2 regions of the Arthrobacter sp. 'calajunan' genome follow, and region 2 is predicted to be linked to the other one. Evidence: riboswitches for the same ligand, from Rfam matches in the RefSeq annotation. Region 2 holds a riboswitch; the other holds the start of a gene.
What was found. Region 2 has a riboswitch for thiamine pyrophosphate ahead of thiO (glycine oxidase ThiO). Riboswitches for the same ligand answer to the same signal wherever they lie in the genome.
Positions count from the first base shown of each region.

Region 1 (8,365 bases), on a different contig from region 2:
CCAGCAGCGGCCAGCCGCGGCGGAAGAACCCGCCGATGCCCAGCCCCGCCAGCGGCAGCATCAGCAGCGTGGCCGCGATGACCACCGCCGCCGAAACCCAGTCCACCGTGCTGATCAGCGGCAAAGTGGCCCCGGCGATCGCGCCGAACTTGGCCAGCGGATTGATCTTCGCCAGCCAGCTGTCCCCCACCGGGGCGTCCAGCATCGGCCCCGACGAGGTCCTCGCGGCGGCCACCTCGGCCGGCGCCAGCACCAGCTCGTCGGCCCCCAGCGCCGCGGCGAAATGCTCGTCATGGGTCACCGCGATGATCGCGGTGGATTCGGCGAGTTCCTCGATGAGCAGTTGCGCCAGCTCGCGCCAGGTGTTCGCGTCCTGCCCGAAGGTCGGCTCGTCAAGGATCACCACGTCCGGCGAGGCGGCCAGCACTGTGGCCACCGACAACCGGCGCTTCTCCCCTCCGGAAAGCGTGAACGGGTTGGCTTCGGCCAAGTCCTGCAGGCCAAGCCGCTCCAGCAACTCCTGCACCCGGGCCTCGACCTGCCGCGGATCGTACTTCTGCTCCTCGGCCGCGCCGTGCCTGGCGCGCAGCGGCGCGAAAGCCAGCTCCTCGCGCACGGACTGGGTGACGAACTGGTGCTCGGGTTCCTGGAACACCGAGCCGATGCGGGCGACCAGCGCTCCGGCCTTCCAGCTGAACGGCGAGGGCGGCAACCCGTCGGCCAGCTGGGGGCTGGCGGCGAACTGGCCTGACACAGGTTGCAGCAGCCCGCCCAGGGTCAGTGCCAGCGTGGACTTCCCTGCCCCGTTCTCCCCGCGGATCACCAGGGCCCTGCCGCCGGTGACCTCGAAGCTGGCCGGGGCGGTGCGCACAGCATGCTCGCCCCGCGCGCAAACCAGCTCCTCGGCGTGCAGCATCGGGGCGCCGCCGGCCCTCGGCGCCGGCGAGGTCTGCGGAACATAGCCCGGAATCCAGACCCCTGCCTGCGCCAATTCGGCGCGCACCGCCGCGTCCCCGGCCAGCGCCTCGGGGTGCAGGTCGTGGGCGATCCCCCCGCCGGGGGCCAGCACCAGCACCCGATCCACCTGCCGGGCCCACGCCTCCAGCCGGTGCTCCACCACGATCAGCGTCGCCCCGGTGGACTCCACGGCGCCGATCACTGCATCGCGCAACGGCGGGATGCTGCCCGGGTCGATATTCGCGGTCGGCTCGTCAAGCAGCATCAGCCCGGGGCGCATGGCCAGGATCCCGGCCAGGGCCAGGCGCTGCTTCTGCCCGCCGGACAGTTCCTGCGTGCGATGTTCGTAGCCCAGTGCGCCGAGCCCCACGGCGTCAAGCGCCTGCGGGATCCGCTCGCGGATCTCCTGCGGGTCGACGCCCAGGTTCTCGGCGCCGAAGGCGACGTCGTCACCCACCCGGCTCTGCACCACCTGGGTTTCCGGATCCTGCTGCATCAGGCCCACCGGGAAGCTGCGCGCGAACGCGTCCTGCCCGCCGACCAGCAGCTCGCCGGTGGGACCGGCGTCCTGGTCGACTTCGAGCACGCCGGCCAGCGCATGCAAGAAGGTGGATTTGCCGGCCCCCGAGGGGCCCAGCAGGAGCACCTTCTGACCTGCAGGGATCTGCACGTCAAGTCCGGCGATGGCCGGGCGGTCGCGCTCGGCATGCTGCCAGGTGAAGCCGCGCGCGCTGATCTCCACACCCTGCCGGGTCAGCGGGGCCGTACGCCCGTTGGCGGCGGCGCTCATTTGCGCACCGCAAGCGCCGGTTCCAGGTGCGCGCGGCGGCTGGCGAGGTTGCTCAGCGCGCCGGTGCGGGCCAGCGCCCGGGTAATCCACCAGGACAGCAGGCCGGCGACGACCAGGCCAGACACGGCGGTGGCTCCCACGTGGAACAGCTTCATGAACTCGGTGTATTCGGCCACGCTGCCCACGACGTAGGCTTCGCTGAGGCCGGCAAACAGGCCCGAGCCCAGGCCTGCAAGCAACGCCACCGGCAGGTTCCAGCGACGGTAGCGGAACAGCGCGAACACCAGCTCGGCGCCCAGGCCCTGGACCAGGCCGGAAATCAGCACCGGCATGCCCCAGTGCGTGCCCAGCAGCGCCTCGACCACGGCGGCCAGCACCTCGCAGAACAGTGCGGCGCCGGGCTTGCGGATGATCAGCGCGCCGAGCACCGCCGGGAACAGCCACAGGCCGGTAAGCAGGGCAGTGCCGGGTGGGAAGGCGGTGAAGGCCAGCGAGAACAGGCCGTAGCTCGCGGACCAGGCCCAGAAGACCACGCCGGAAGCGACGGCGATGACCGAGGCGATGACGATATCGACTACGCGCCAGGTGCTGCGCTGCGTCGTGCGGGTTGTGCTCATGAGGTGTCCTCCTTGATCAGGAGGGGGGATGAACGGAATCGGGGCGCTGTCCAGCGCCGGTCCGCATCCGAGATGCTCGACTTCCTTCGCCGGTACTAACCGGAGCAGGTTCGAGGGTCTGCGATCTATCGCACTCTCAGCGCCTTTCGCCGCGAACGGCTTGACGCTCCCCTGTCGGAATAATTACTGCCCACCCACCATACCGCAGGTAAGCTGGCAACGGAACGATAAGTCACAACGTTGAACGTGAGGTCCACATGAACGCAGTACAAAAGCTCATCGCAACCGGCATTTCCCTGGGTGCGGGCTTCCTCGGCAGCAAGCTGGTCGATCAGGTCTGGAAGGGTTTCACCGGCAACACCGCCCCGCGCAAGGGCAGCGAGGAAGCCGCCGAGGCTTCCATGCGCCAGGCGCTGGGCTTCGCCGTGTTCTCCGCCGTGGTCGCAGCGGTCATCCAAGTGCTGGCTGATCGCGGCACCACCAAGGCCATCGCCAAGTTCACCAAGTAGCACTCCAGCGCAACAGCAGCGGGGCATTGCCTGCTCAGGGAATGGCCCGCTGCTGTTGGTTGAAGTTATTTCGCGTCCGGCCCGGTCTCCTGCGGATCAATTTCCGGCACGGTCCCGGTGTGCGGGGCGGAGGTCACCTTCTCCACGACCTGGCGCAGCTCGTCGGAGTACAGGGTCTCCTTGGCCGCGTGCTTGGTGCGGTAGCCGGCGCGGCCGATCATGTGCGCAGACACCGGGGCGGTCAGCAGCTGCATCGCCCAGGCAAGGACGAGGACCGGGATGACGGTCCAGCTGCGCAGGTGGATGGCCAGTCCGGCGAAGATCAGCAGGAAGCCCAGCACCTGGGGTTTGGTGGCCGCATGCATGCGGGTGAGCATGTCGGGAAAGGTCAGCAGGCCGATGCCGGCAATCAGGGACATCAGGCAGCCCAGAATCAGCAGCACGGCGACGAGGATGTCGAGGAAAAGGTCCATTACGCGTTCCTCTGATCCGAGACATAGCGCGAGACGGTCACCGAGCCGATGAACCCGATGGTGCAGGCGGCGACCACGAACAGCACGTAGTCGGTGTGCCTGTTCAACGCCATCTCCAGGCACAGGGCCGCGGAGATGATCAGCAGCATGACATCCAGGGCCAGCACCCGGTCGAGGATTGAGGGGCCTTTCGCCACACGGACCAGGCAGGCGATGGCGCCCAGCCCGAGCAGGCTGCCGCAGATCCAGACGACAACTTCGATCATGGCTTCTCCTTTGTCCTTCTCACGCGGGGGCTGCATTCGTTCTTGATGGCTTCGTACTCGTCCTGGCTGCCGATGGCCATGATCAGGCGGCGTTCGATGTCGCGGATGTTCTCCCGCGCCTTCGCGACCTCCTGGGCCGAGTCGACGTCGATGTAGTGCAGATACAGGGTCGAGGAGCTGCGGTCCACGTCGAGCACGAAGGACCCGGGAATCAGCGTCAGCACATGGCCCACGGTCATCACGATCAGGTCCGAGTCGGTGCGCAGCGGCACCGCGATCACCGAGCTGCGCGTCTTCTTCCCGCGCACCACCGCCAGCCAGGCGACGTGGACGCTGGCGGCGACGACCTGGCCCAGGAACCATCCGAACAGCTTGACGCAGTACCAGAGGTTCAGCCGCCCGGAGAGCACCACCGGCGGCAGCGGGAACAGGTTCACGATGACCAGCGCGATGACGGCGCCAAAGATCAGGTTGCCCGGGGAGAAGTCCTGCCAGAGCGCTCCCCAGACGAAAACCAGCAGGAGCAGCAGCGGCCACTCCTGCTTGAGCGTGGCGCGGTGGCGGACGCCGGCGGTGTCCAGCGCGTCGTCGATGCGCTGGTCGCGCGGGGCCAGGTTCTTGTTCGGCATGTTGTCCCTCCGCTCAGTAACTCAGGATGGCGTTGATGTACGGTTCGTGGGCGATCAGCTGCGCCGCCACTCGCTGGCAGAACTCGAAGATCGGCCCGGCGAACACCGTCAGCGCGATGCCCGCCACCACCAGCGAGCCGGTGGCGTAGCGCATGCCCCAGGGCAGCGCCTCGGATTCGAGTTCGCGGGCCAGCTTCAGGCCCAGGTGCGGCGCCTGGGCGCCGCCGGCGGCGGTCTGGTCCGCGACCTTCGCCGCCTCGTCCACCAGGTCCGGGTTGGGGATCTCGGCGTCCGCCGCGCGGCGCCAGAACATGCGGGCCCACACGCGGATGATCGCCAGCAGGGTCAGCAGGCTGGTCAGCAGGCCGGCGGCGATGACCACCCAGGTCAACGCGTCTGCATCCTGCGCGGCCGCATGCAGCAGCCCGAACTTACCCAGGAAGCCGGAGAACGGCGGGATGCCGCCCAAGTTGATGGCCGGGATGAAGAACAGCAGCGACAGCGCCGGGGACAGCTTGGCCAGCGATCCCAGCCGGGTCACGTTCGCGCTGCCGGCGCGGCGCTCGATCAGCCCCGCCACCATGAACAGCGAGGTCTGCACGATGATGTGGTGGCCGACGTAGTAGATGGTCGCCGCGATGGCCAGCTCGCCGCCCACGGCCACGCCGAAGATCAGGTAGCCGATGTGGCTGGTCAGCGTGAAGGACAGCATACGCTTGAAGTCGGTCTGCGCGATCGCGCCGAGGATACCGATGACCATGGTCAGCGCCGCGACCACCAGCAGCCCGGCGTTCACCGCGCCTCCCGGGAACAGCAGCGTCTCGGTGCGCACGATCGCGTACACCCCCACCTTGGTCAGCAGGCCGGCGAACACCGCGGTCACCGGGGCCGGGGCCGTCGGATAGGAGTCCGGAAGCCACAGCGACAGCGGGAAGACCGCCGCCTTGATGCCGAAGGCGATCAGCAGCAGCACATGCAGGATCAGCTGCGGTCCCTGGTCAAGCTGCGGCAGCTTCCCTGCCAGGTCCGCCATGTTCACGGTGCCGGTCGCCGCGTAGGTCATCGCGATGCCCATCAGGAAGATCACCGAGGAGACCACGGAGACCACCACATAGGTGGTGCCCGCGCGGATGCGCTCGGCAGTGGCGCCCAGGGTCAGCAGCACGTAGCTGGCGGTCAGCAGGATCTCGAAGCCGACATACAGGTTGAACAGGTCAGCTGCCAGGAACGCGTTGGACACGCCGGCCAGCAGGATCAGGTAGGCCGGGTGGAACACCGACACCGGCCCGGGTTCGTCCCCGTCGGCCAGGCCCTGGCTGGTCGCGTAGAACAGCACCGCCAGCGACACCAGGGTGGAGATCAGCAGCATGAAGGCGCTGAAGCCGTCGACCATCAGCGAGATGCCCCACGGCGACTGCCAGCCGCCGATATGCACCGCGTAGCTCTCCCCGCCCCACACGGCGGCCAGCATGCCGGCTTCCAGGAGCAGGGTCACGCACAGGATGCCGATGGTGATCAGGCGCTGCAGCTTGATGCGGCGGCGGACCAGGAAGGCGGCGCCGGCGCCGAAGATCGGCAGTACCACCGCCAGCGGAGCAAGATCCAGGAAATTCACTCTTCCCCCTCGCGAATCGGTCGGCCTTCTTCGTCAACGAACTCGGTCGTGTCCTCGGCCACCGGCGAATCTTCCTCTTCGTCATAGGCGGTGGACTGCGACACCTTGATGTCTTCGGTGTCGTCGGCCAGCACGTCGGCGCTGGTCAGCGTCCAGGAGCGGTAGATCATCGCGAGCAGGAACGCGGTCACCGCGAAGGTGATCACGATCGCGGTCAGGATCAGCGCCTGCGGCAGCGGGTCGGAGTACTGATCGGCGGGCAGGTCGGGCTTGAACAGCGGCGCCGCGCCCTTGCGCCCGCCGGCCGTCAGGATCAGCAGGTTCACCCCGTTGCCCAGCAGCATGATGCCCAGCAGCACGCGGGTCAGGGTGCGTTCGAGCACCAGGTAGAACCCGGTGGCCAGCAGCACCCCGGTGATGACCAGGAAAGTGATGTTCACGCTCATCGGCCGACTCCCGTCTGCGACGCTTGGATTGGGTCATGCTGTTCGATGGGGCTGCGGCCCTCGGAGAGCAGGTCGATCTCGCTGCCCAGCGAGCGCAGCACGTCCTGCACCAGGCCGAGCACCACCAGGTACACGCCGATGTCGAAGATCGTGGAGGTCACGAACTTGTGCTCGCCGAAGACCGGAAGCCAGAACTCCCACGCGTAGGTCGTGAAGATCTCGTCCCCCGCGAACAGCGGCATGATCCCGGACAGCCCCGCCAGCGCGATGCCGCCGCCGATCAGCATGCCCGGAGCGATGCGCATGGACTCGGACAGCTCGATGCGCCCGCCGGCCAGGTAGCGGATGGTCAGCGCCAGGCCGGCGATCAGGCCGCCGGCGAACCCGCCGCCGGGGGTGTTGTGCCCGGCCAGCAGCGTGTACACGGACATGATCAGCACCGAGTGGAACATCAGGCGGGTGACCACTTCGAAGATGATCGAGCGGCGTTCGGCCACCAGGGTGTTGCCGGCCATCAGCCAGTCCTGGTTGGAGCTGGCGGCGAAGCGCCGGGCGATGCGCAGCTCGACCTCCTTCTCCGCCTGGGAGCCCATGGCCTCGGAGCCGGAGTCGATGCTGCCCGGGGCCACCTGGTGGGCGCGCACCCTTCGGCCGAAGCCGCGGCCGGCGAAGATCAGCGAGGCCACGCCGGTGGCCGCAGCGGCCAGCACGGTGATTTCCCCGAAGGTGTCCCATACGCGCATGTCCACCAGGGCCACGTTCACGACGTTTTTGCCGAAGCCCTCGTAATAGGCAAGTTCCGGCCATTCCAGAGAGATCGGCGCCTGCCCGCGGGCTGCCATCATCGCGATCGCGATGTACACGACCATGATCGACAGCGCGATCGCCAGGATCGCGCGGCCCCACTTGATGCGGGTCAGCCCAACCCACAGGCGCTTGGGCAGCGCGCGCAGCGCCAGCACGAAAGAGACCAGCACGATGGTTTCCACCAGCAGCTGGGTCAGCGCCAGGTCCGGGGCGCCCTGCAGGGCGAAGATCGCGACCATGCCGTAGCCGGTCACCGAGACCATCAGCACCGCCATGAAGCGCTTGGGCGCGGCGATCGCGATCACGCAGCCGGCGATGATGATCGCCCCGATGATCAGCTGCGCCGGATGGTCGGCAATGACCCAATTGGTCGGCCACGGGGTTTCCACCGCCAGCGCGATGCCCAGCGGCAGAACCAGCACCACGGACAGGATCACACCCAGGTAGAAGGACAGCGAACCGCGCTGGGTGCGGCCGGTGATCCAGATGGCCGCCATGTCCAGCACGTTCACCGACATGCGGTACAGCTCCTCGGCGGAGGTGACCATGCGGCGCAGCGGCGCGCCGGTATCGGTGCGCCGGCGGATCCAGTAGAAGAACAGGCCAAGCCCCACCGAGATCGCGCTCAAGCCCAGGGCCGCGTTGAACCCGGCGAAGGCCGCCAGGTGCATGTCCGGGGCCCCGCCCTGCAGCGCGGACCAATGCTTGGAGAGCAGCTCCACCGGGTACGGGAACAGCCCGAACCCCAGGGTCAGGGTGCTCAGCACCAGCAGCGGGGTCAGGAAGATCAGCGTCGGCGGCTTGCAGACCAGCGGGTCGACCTTGTACTTCTTCACGCCGAACGCGCCGAAGAAGAAACGCAAGGAGTAGGCCATGGTCAGCGCGGCGCCCAGCACCATGCCGATCAGCGCGTACGGGCCCCACCTGGTGTCCAGGTGCAGCGCCGATTCGTAGACAGCTTCCTTGGCCACGAAGCCGAGCAGCAGTGGCAGCCCCGCCATGGAGGCCGCGGCGATGCCGGCCGCGGTGGTCAGGATCGGCATCGCATGGCGCAGCCCGGTGAGCTTGCGGATGTCGCGGGTACCGGTGTTGTGGTCGATGATGCCCACCGACAGGAACAAGGTGGCCTTGAACAGGCCGTGGGCCAGGGTCAGCGCCAGCGCCGCGAAGGCGGCGTCCGGTGTGCCCAGGCCGAAGACGGCGATGATGAAACCCAGCTGGGAGACGGTGCCGAAAGCCAGGATCAGCTTCAGGTC
Region 1 is NZ_JBKZDY010000008.1:78,467-86,831, reverse strand. Features, by position in the region: gene RF641_RS13265 (ATP-binding cassette domain-containing protein) at 1-1,747, opposite strand, end outside; gene RF641_RS13260 (ECF transporter S component) at 1,744-2,364, opposite strand; TPP riboswitch at 2,429-2,547, opposite strand; gene RF641_RS13255 (DUF4235 domain-containing protein) at 2,622-2,873, shown strand; gene mnhG (monovalent cation/H(+) antiporter subunit G) at 2,939-3,346, opposite strand; gene RF641_RS13245 (monovalent cation/H+ antiporter complex subunit F) at 3,346-3,612, opposite strand; gene RF641_RS13240 (Na+/H+ antiporter subunit E) at 3,609-4,241, opposite strand; gene RF641_RS13235 (Na+/H+ antiporter subunit D) at 4,255-5,856, opposite strand; gene RF641_RS13230 (Na(+)/H(+) antiporter subunit C) at 5,853-6,302, opposite strand; gene RF641_RS13225 (Na+/H+ antiporter subunit A) at 6,299-8,365, opposite strand, start outside.
Region 1: another riboswitch for thiamine pyrophosphate. It lies ahead of RF641_RS13260 (ECF transporter S component); the one in region 2 lies ahead of thiO (glycine oxidase ThiO).

Region 2 (8,365 bases):
CAGCGAACCGCCGATGACCACAACGTTCTTGCCCATCGGCAGCCAGAACTTGGTGAACTGGCGGACGAACTCAGGGGACTTGGTCAAACCCGACAGGCGGCCCATCTTGCCCATGGTGCTCAGCACCAGGCCGGCTTCGGCGGCGGAGGCGGTGCCCAGCATCATGGCGCGCAGGGTGTCGCCGGTCTGCACGTTCGGCAGATCGCCGCCTGGCATGTCGGGCTTCGGGCGCACCGCGCCGGTGGCGACGATGACGTGGTCCGGGTTCAGCGCGCGGATGGTTTCCAGGGTGGCGGGGGTGTTCAGCTTGATGGCAACACGCAGGCGCTTGAGCTCGGACTTCAGCCAGCGCAGCAGGCGCTCGTTGTCCGGGGTGGTCATGGTGGAGAACCACATGGTGCCGCCCAGGCGGTCGGCCTTGTCGATCAGGGTGACGCGGTGGCCGCGTTCGGTCAGCACGCGGGCAGACTCCATGCCCGATGGGCCCGAGCCGACAACCACGATGTGCTTGGCGGCGCTGGCCGGCTTCAACGGCAGCAGCTTCTCGTTGCCCAGCGCAGGGTTCACTGCGCAGAACGGGGTGTCGTCGAAGAAGTTCTCTCCCACGCACAGGTAGCAGTTGATGCACGGGCGGACCTGGTCGAACTTGCCTTCGCGCAGCTTGTTCGGCAGTTCCGGGTCGGCCAGCAGCTGGCGGCCCATGGCGGCGAAGTCGACCTTGTTGGAGGCGATGGCCTGCTCGGAGATCTCCGGAAGCATGCGGCCCACGGCGATGACAGGGATAGACACATGCTTCTTGATTTCGGCGGCGTTTTCCAGGTAGGCGCCGACCTTGTTCGGCAGCGGGCCGTCGGTGAAGTTGTCGAACGGGTTGCGACCCCAGCCGGTGACGTGGATGGCGTCCGCGCCAGCTGCTTCGAACATCTTGGAGGCTTCGATGGACTCCGGAAGGCTCAGCGCGCCGTCCTGCCCGTATTCCTCGCCGGCCACGCGGACCAGGATGGCGATCTTGTCGCCCACGCGTTCCTTGACCGCGGCGATGACCTCGCAGGCCAAGCGGGCGCGGTTCTCCAGCGGGCCGCCGTATTCGTCGGTGCGCTTGTTATCGCGCTGGTTCAGGAAAACGCCCAGGATGTAGCCGTGGGCCACGTGGATCTCGATGGCATCGGCCCCGCCCTTGGCGACGCGCTCGGCGGCGTCGGCCCAGGAGGTGATCAGCCAGTCGATATCTTCCTTGGTCATCTCGTGGTAGCTGATCTGCTTGCCCGCGGTGGCCGCGCCCATCTTGGCGAGCTCCTCCGGGGTACAGTCGGCCAGCGCGTCCATGGAGTAGCGGTAGTCCGGCTCGTTCGGGGCGAAGACCGGGCGGTCGTTGGCGGTGTCCACGCGCGCGACCTTGCCGTGGTGGGTGGACTGGACGCACAGCTTGGAGCCGGCTGCGTGGATCGCGTCGGCCAGCGCCTTGATGCCCGGGATGTACTTGTCATCCGAGAGGCCTGGCTCCTTCATCGACGCGGCGCCGTAAGGGAAGGCGATAGCGCAGGCACCGGTGATGATCAGGCCCGCGCCGCCAGCGGCGCGGGATGCGTAGTGATCGATTTCGGACTGTTCGATCTCGCCGCCCTCGGACACGTTCATGTCCATGGCTGGCAAAACAATCCGGTTCGGGGTAGTCATCGGACCGATGCGGCCCTCTGACATCAGGTGTGGAAATGTCTTGGTGCTCATGCAAGTATCGTACGACTGAATTAATCATGAAAAAGCATGTCAGAAGCCGAAAAATGACCCCAAAAACACGGATTAAATTCAGCGCTTTATGCTTGGATCCAAGTCAGCCGATGGTTCGCGCGGATTCAGGGAAATAAGCAGGGTGCATTTCGTCCTGCAGAACTACCGTTTTACCTTTGACTAAGTCAACGAAATTTAGGGGAATTTCTTTGTTTTCCATTGACTAAGGTCACATTCTTTAGAATTTCCTGTCCCTTGCCGAATGATCCCCAGACGTTTTGGGTCTCCGGTCGCGGGACCGCCAACCGCCGAAAAATTTCGTTCAGATTTCTCTCGCCGCCCGGTGCCGGGCAGATAGGGTATACCCATGTTTTTGGAGAACATCGTTTTCGACGCCGCCGACCCCAGGGCCGCAGGCCTGTACTGGCAGGACTTGTTGGGATGCGAGCAGCTCACCGACACCGAGGAAGGCTTCGAGACCAGGTGGGCGGTCCCCAGCGGTCCGGTGTTCGATTTGTGTTTCCCGCGCGTGGAGCCGGTCCGGCGCTCGCGCCAGCGTGTGGTCCTTGGCCTGGTGGCTGCAGGTCTGCCGGATTCCGGTGATGCTGCGGAAGGCACCGTGCACAGTGATCCGGAAGGCAACACGTTCACCCTCGCTGGAGGGTCCCCGAGGCAAATCCAGGAAGCGCCGCTGCAGCTGCGGACTATCAGGCTGGAATCGAGCGATCCGGGGCGCGACACTCAATTCTGGGCGGGCCTGTCCGGGTGGCAGATCGACCAGCCCGGCAAGTTGACGGCGCTGCGCCATCCCACCGGCCAAGGCCCGCGACTGGAATTCGTTGCCGAATCCGAGGCCAAGGGCAAGGGTGAGAAGAACCCTGTGCACCTCGATCTTCGGCTGGAATCCGGTGATGACCCTCTGGTTGTTGCGGAACGGATCGCCGCGGCCGGCGGCCGCGAACTGCCTTCGCAGTGGGGCTCGCTGCCGTGGCGCATTTACCAAGATCCCTCGGGCAACGAGTTCTGCGTGCTACCGGCTCCCGGCGCTGCGCAGGAAGAAAGTGATTGACGCCCCACGCGGAGGGCAACCCGGGTATTGCTCCGGTTAGCCATGCTGGCTAGTGTCTTCCCCAAGGCCGGTGCCGTGCTTGGCATGTGAACAGACGGTCCGTAAACCAGTTTCACGAGCGGGGGAGCGATGGGCATCGACGGGGTTCGTCTGGGACCGGGGCATGGCACGCACGCCGGCCCATTGGCGCGGGTGTTCCTGGCCTTGCTGCTGGCGGTTTCGCTGATCCACCTGGTGTCGCAGCTGCTCGCCCCGGGGCAGCTGCTCGGTGAGGTCACTCAGGTTCTGCTGATGCCGATGCTCGGCGGGTACGTTCTCGGCTGCACGCCGGCTCCTCGGAGCAGCCTGGTCAGGCTGGCGCTGGTCGCGGTGTTCTTCTCCTGGCTTGGGGATTCGATCCCTCGGGTGCTTCATGGAGATCCGGGATTCCTGAGCATGGTCGGATCCTTCCTGATGGCGCAGGTTTTCTATATCGTGCTCCTGCGCCGGTGGTGGCGCAGCTCGGTGCTCCGCCGCCCGGTCTGGCTGCTGCCGTATCTGCTGGTGCTCGCTGGGCTGGTGGTGCTGTGCGCCCCGTCGGCCGACGCGCTGCTGGTGCCGGTAATCGTCTACGGGCTGGCGCTGGTGACGATGGCGGTGCTCTCGACCGGGACCGGGTTGAAGGGCGGCCTGGGCGGGGCAATTTTCTTCTTCTCCGACTCGCTGATCGCGTTGCGCTCGTTCACCGACATCGATGTTCCGGCCCAGGACTTCTGGATCATGCTCACCTACATTCTTGGACAGTTTCTGCTGGTGAGCGCTATTTTGGACAAGGACAACGCGGCCATCGGAGCCGCGAGGCAACAAGCCGCCGGACGATGATCCGTTCGAGGCCCGCGCCGAGATGACGCCCCAGCCTCGAAGGAATGGCCCCTGAGCATGAACCAGCACCACATTGACGGCGTGCAGAAAGTTGCCGGCCACGGGATCCCGTTGGTGCTGGTTCACGGGCACGGGGTCGACCACCGGATTCTCCTGGCGCTGGACGAGGTGCTGGCGGCGACCGGCATATTCCAGCGGATCTACGTTGACCTTCCCGGCATGGGAGGCACTGCTGCGCTGGATGGCGCCGCCGGCCTGCCGGAGATCGCCGATTGGCTTCAGCAGCTGATCCGTCGGCAGTGCGGGGACCGGCCATTCGCGATGATCGGCAACTCGCTCGGGTCGCTGCTGGCCCAGGAGATGGGCGACCGCTTCGGCGCCCAGGTGATGGGCATCGCCATGCTGGCGCCCTTGGTGTATCTGGCGCATTCGCAGCGGACCGTGCCTCCGCGGGAAATCCTGCTGCAGGATCCCGAGCTGCTGGCCGGGCTGCCGGCGCAGGATGCCGACCATTACAAACAGATGTCGGTGCTCCAGACCGTGGAGAACTGGCAACGCTTCCGCGCCCATGCACTGCCCGGGATCCGCGCGGTGAACCTGCGTTCGCTGGCCAAGCTGTCCAAGCGCTACTTCCTGGACGAGCTGCCGGTCGAGCGCACCGGACAGCTGCGCTGCCCGGTGCTGATGCTGTGCGGGAAACATGACCACGTCACCGGTTTCGCCGATCCGCGCAGGCTCGCGGCGAGGTATCCATCGGCCGAAATCGTTGTTGTTCCTGCGGCGGGGCACAACGTGCACCTTGACCAACCAGATATTGTGGCAGAGGAAATTACCGGCTGGGCCAAGGCGGTTTCTGCCTTCGCTGTGTCGTGAGTTGTGACAGTCCGAGATCCCCGGGCCCGCTTTTACGGCGCAGATGAGTCGTTACTTGTTACCTATCCGTGCTTCTCTGTGGCATCTCACAAGGAGAAAATAACGAGACAACACGCGGAGTATTCCGCAGCTGGGAGGAGTGGCAATGTCTGAGATGCTCGTTCTTCGCAATTGGACCAGCGTGGAGGAAGTCCCTGAACTCCTGGATGTCTGGCGCAACTCGGTGGAGGGAGGACGCGACTTCCTCTCGGCCGCCGATGTGGACGCCGTCGCCAACGCCCTCGAAGCGGTCTACTCCCAGCGCGTCTCGGTGAGGATCGCCCAGCTGGGCCAGGAGATCGTCGGTTTCGCCGCCTGGAGCCAAACGCAGATCGAGCTCTTATGGGTGCGCCACCACGACCGCCACCACGGCGTGGGCAGCGCGCTGCTGAAGGACATCCTCACGCTGTGCCCGGCGACCTGCATCCAGATCAATGGGCAGAACGCGAGCACCCTGTCGTTTTTCCTCGACCACGGTTTCGAGGTTGAAAGGGAAGCCGAGCACACCGACCCGCTGGCCCGGATCCAGCTGCGCCATGTCCAGCTTTCCGCCCCGGACGTGTCACGATAGATCCATGAGCGAAAACACCCGTGAACTGCGTGAAGTCAAAGTCGAACGAGTCGAGTCCAGGAAGTACCGGGCGACCAGCGCCGAGAGCGGCGCCAGTTTGGAGTTCGGCCAGGGCGAGGGGCTGCTGACCCCGGTGGAGCTGCTGCTGGCGGCCATCGCCGGCTGCTCGGCCATTGACGTCGACGTGGCCACCACCCGGCGCAGCGAACCGGAGAAGTTCGAGGTCGCCGCCAGCGGCTACAAGCTAAATGAGGACGGCGCCGGGCGCATGGACGACATCACGATGTCTTTCGACCTGAAGTTCCCCGACACCGACGAGGGCCGCAAGGCCGCCGGCATGGTCGAGCGCATCGTGAAGCTCTCCCATGACAAGTACTGCACGGTCTCGCGCACCGTAGAGCTGGGGGCCAAGGTCGCCAGCGAGATCGTCGACTAGCGGACATCCAACCGCGGCGGGAAGCCGGCAGGGAGCCGGCGCGTCACTACGCCGCATCACAACATAGCCAACATGCAACTGCCCGGTGCAGCGGCTCTGGATGCGGATTCGGGAAGACCGGATCCGCACGAGCGCTGCCCGGGCAGTTGCGCGTGCGCCGCCGCGCCGGGGACCAGCCCCAGGTTGCGGATGGCGCAAGCCTAACGCTGGGCCAGGACCTGGAAGGTGATGGTTCCCTCGGCATCCACGTTCGCGTCGAGCACCTTGTCATCCAGGGCGTCGGTGACCAGCTCGTCGAGGAAGACGGGGCTGCCCTCGCCCTGGATCACCTGGTCCGCCGGCTGCGGGCCGTCGACGACCCGCACGGCGAAACGCTCGGTCTGCTGGCCGTCGGTCTCCTCGGCGGGCTGGATGCGGAGCCCCGCCTCGGTGTCCTCCGTCTGGTTGGTGACCAGCGAGGTCACGATCGCATCGGCCTGATCGGTCAGTGTCAGCACTGTGTTCTCCTTCCGGTTGCGGTGCCGCCCGGTTCCGGGCGCCTTCACGCCACGCTTCCCTACGGGCCGGGGCGCGGGCAAATGAATTCATGGATCTTTGAGGATTTACCCATCCGGCACCTTGGAACGACGCGCCCAGGACCCCCGGACCGCCGCCGCCGCGCGCAAAGATGACGCGCCCGCGGCGCACAGTTGGCATTTGTGGTGCAGCTCATGCCTATAATCGCTTCAACTCCGCGGGAGCCTGAACCGACCAGGCTGAGAGGGCACCGAGCCGACCGCTACACCTGATGCGGGTCATGCCGCCGTAGGAAGGAAGTGCCTTCGTTGCACGTTGCCATCATCGGGGCCGGGATCATCGGCCTGTCCACCGCCTTCGAACTGCGTTGGCGCGGCTGCGAAGTCACCGTCATCGACCCCGACCCCGGGCAGGGGGCCAGCCGCGCCGCCGCCGGCATGCTCGCCCCGGCCGCCGAAACCACCTGGGGCCACGGAATCCTGCATGAACTGCTCGGCGCCTCGAACCAGGCCTACCCGGATTTCGTGCAGCGCATCGAGCAGGCCACCGGACGGCGCCCGGACTACCTGGAGAATGCGACCCTGGTGGTCGCCGCCGAACCGGCCGACCGCGACGCCCTGCACGAGCTGGTGCAGCTGCAGACGTCCCTGGGCTTCAGCGCGCAGACCCTGCTGCCCAGCGCCGCCCGCCGGCTGGAACCGGCGCTGGCCAGCAACATCGCCGGCGCGGTGCGCTGCGCCGGGGACCACCAGATCGACCCGCGCTCCGTGGTGGCGATCCTGGCCGGGCACCTGGACGCCCAGCTGGTCCGCGAACCGGCCGTCGAGCTGCTGCAGCGTGCCGGGACCACCCACGCGGTGCGCACCGGCAGCGGCCGGATCATCGAGGCGGACCAGGTGGTGCTCGCCGCGGGCCTGGGCACCGTAGCCGGGACGCCGGAACTTCCGCTGCGCCCGGTCTACGGGGACATCTTCCGGCTGCAGGGCCCTGCGGGCCCGCGGCTGCTCACGCACACGGTGCGCGGGATCGTGCATCGCGACCCGGTCTACCTGGTGCCGCGCGCGGACGGCTCGCTGGTGCTGGGCGCCAGCAGCCGCGAGGACGGCAACGAGGCGGTCAACATCGGGCAGATGCACAAGCTGCTGGACAACGCCCGCCGCCTGGTGCCCGGGATCGTCGACTGCTCGCTGAACGAGGTCATCGCCCGCGCCAGGCCCGGCACTCCCGACGACCGGCCGCTGATCGGGCGGCTGGATGACGGAATGGTGCTCTCCACCGGCTATTCCCGCCACGGGGTGCTGCTCACCCCGTTCGGCTCCTCGCTGACCGCGGACCTGGTCCTGGGCCAGCCGCCGCACGCGGAGCACGCCCGGGCCGTGGACCCCGCGCGCTTCAGCGGCGGGAGTGCGCCGGACCCGGCAGGACTTTCCCGAGCTGAAACTTCCCGAACCGACCCTTCACGACTTGCACCGACCCGAATGGAGCTGCACCGATGACCATCGACATCACGCTGAACTCAACCCCCACCACGATCCAGCAGGGTTCCACCCTGCGCGATCTGGTCTCCGCGCACCTGGGCCGCGAACTTGACGAACAGGGCCAGGCCGCCGACGGCACCAAGCTGGGCCTGGCCGTCGCCGTGAACGGCGCGGTGGTCCCGCGCAGCGCCTGGGCGCAGCGGGAATTGGCCGCCGGCCACACCGTCGAACTCGTCACCGCCGCCCAGGGAGGCTGAACCAGTGCAGAGCAGCACGCAGAACACCACTGAAACCACCACCGCCGCGGACCTCACCGAGCTGGATGCCGTCAACGACGCCTTCGAAGTGGCAGGGCGCAGCTTCGGCTCCCGGCTGATCCTGGGCACCGGCGGGGCCACCTCGCTGAGCACCCTGGAGCAGGCGCTCGCGCTCTCTGGCACCGAATTGACCACGGTGTCCATCCGGCACTACTCGGCCGGCGGCTCGGCCAGCGTGTACGAGCTGCTGCAGCGCCACGGCATCGCCGCGCTGCCGAATACCGCTGGCTGCTTCACCGCCCGCGACGCGATCCTCACCGCCCATCTGGCGCGCGAGGCGCTGGAAACGAACTGGGTGAAGCTGGAGGTGATCGCCGACGAGCACACCCTGCTGCCCGACCCGCTGGAGCTGTTCGCCGCCGCCGAGCAGCTGGTCGCCGACGGCTTCGAGGTCTTCGCCTACACCAACGACGACCCTGCGCTGGCCGCCCGGCTGCAGGACGCCGGGGTCGCGGCGGTCATGCCGGCCGGGGCGCC
Region 2 is NZ_JBKZDY010000005.1:85,712-94,076, reverse strand. Features, by position in the region: gene RF641_RS09555 (oxidoreductase) at 1-1,728, opposite strand, end outside; gene RF641_RS09550 (VOC family protein) at 2,096-2,797, shown strand; gene RF641_RS09545 (lysoplasmalogenase family protein) at 2,927-3,658, shown strand; gene RF641_RS09540 (alpha/beta fold hydrolase) at 3,716-4,531, shown strand; gene RF641_RS09535 (GNAT family N-acetyltransferase) at 4,677-5,141, shown strand; gene RF641_RS09530 (OsmC family protein) at 5,146-5,577, shown strand; gene RF641_RS09525 (Fe-S cluster assembly protein HesB) at 5,778-6,074, opposite strand; TPP riboswitch at 6,301-6,405, shown strand; gene thiO (glycine oxidase ThiO) at 6,393-7,589, shown strand; gene thiS (sulfur carrier protein ThiS) at 7,586-7,828, shown strand; gene RF641_RS09510 (thiazole synthase) at 7,890-8,365, shown strand, end outside.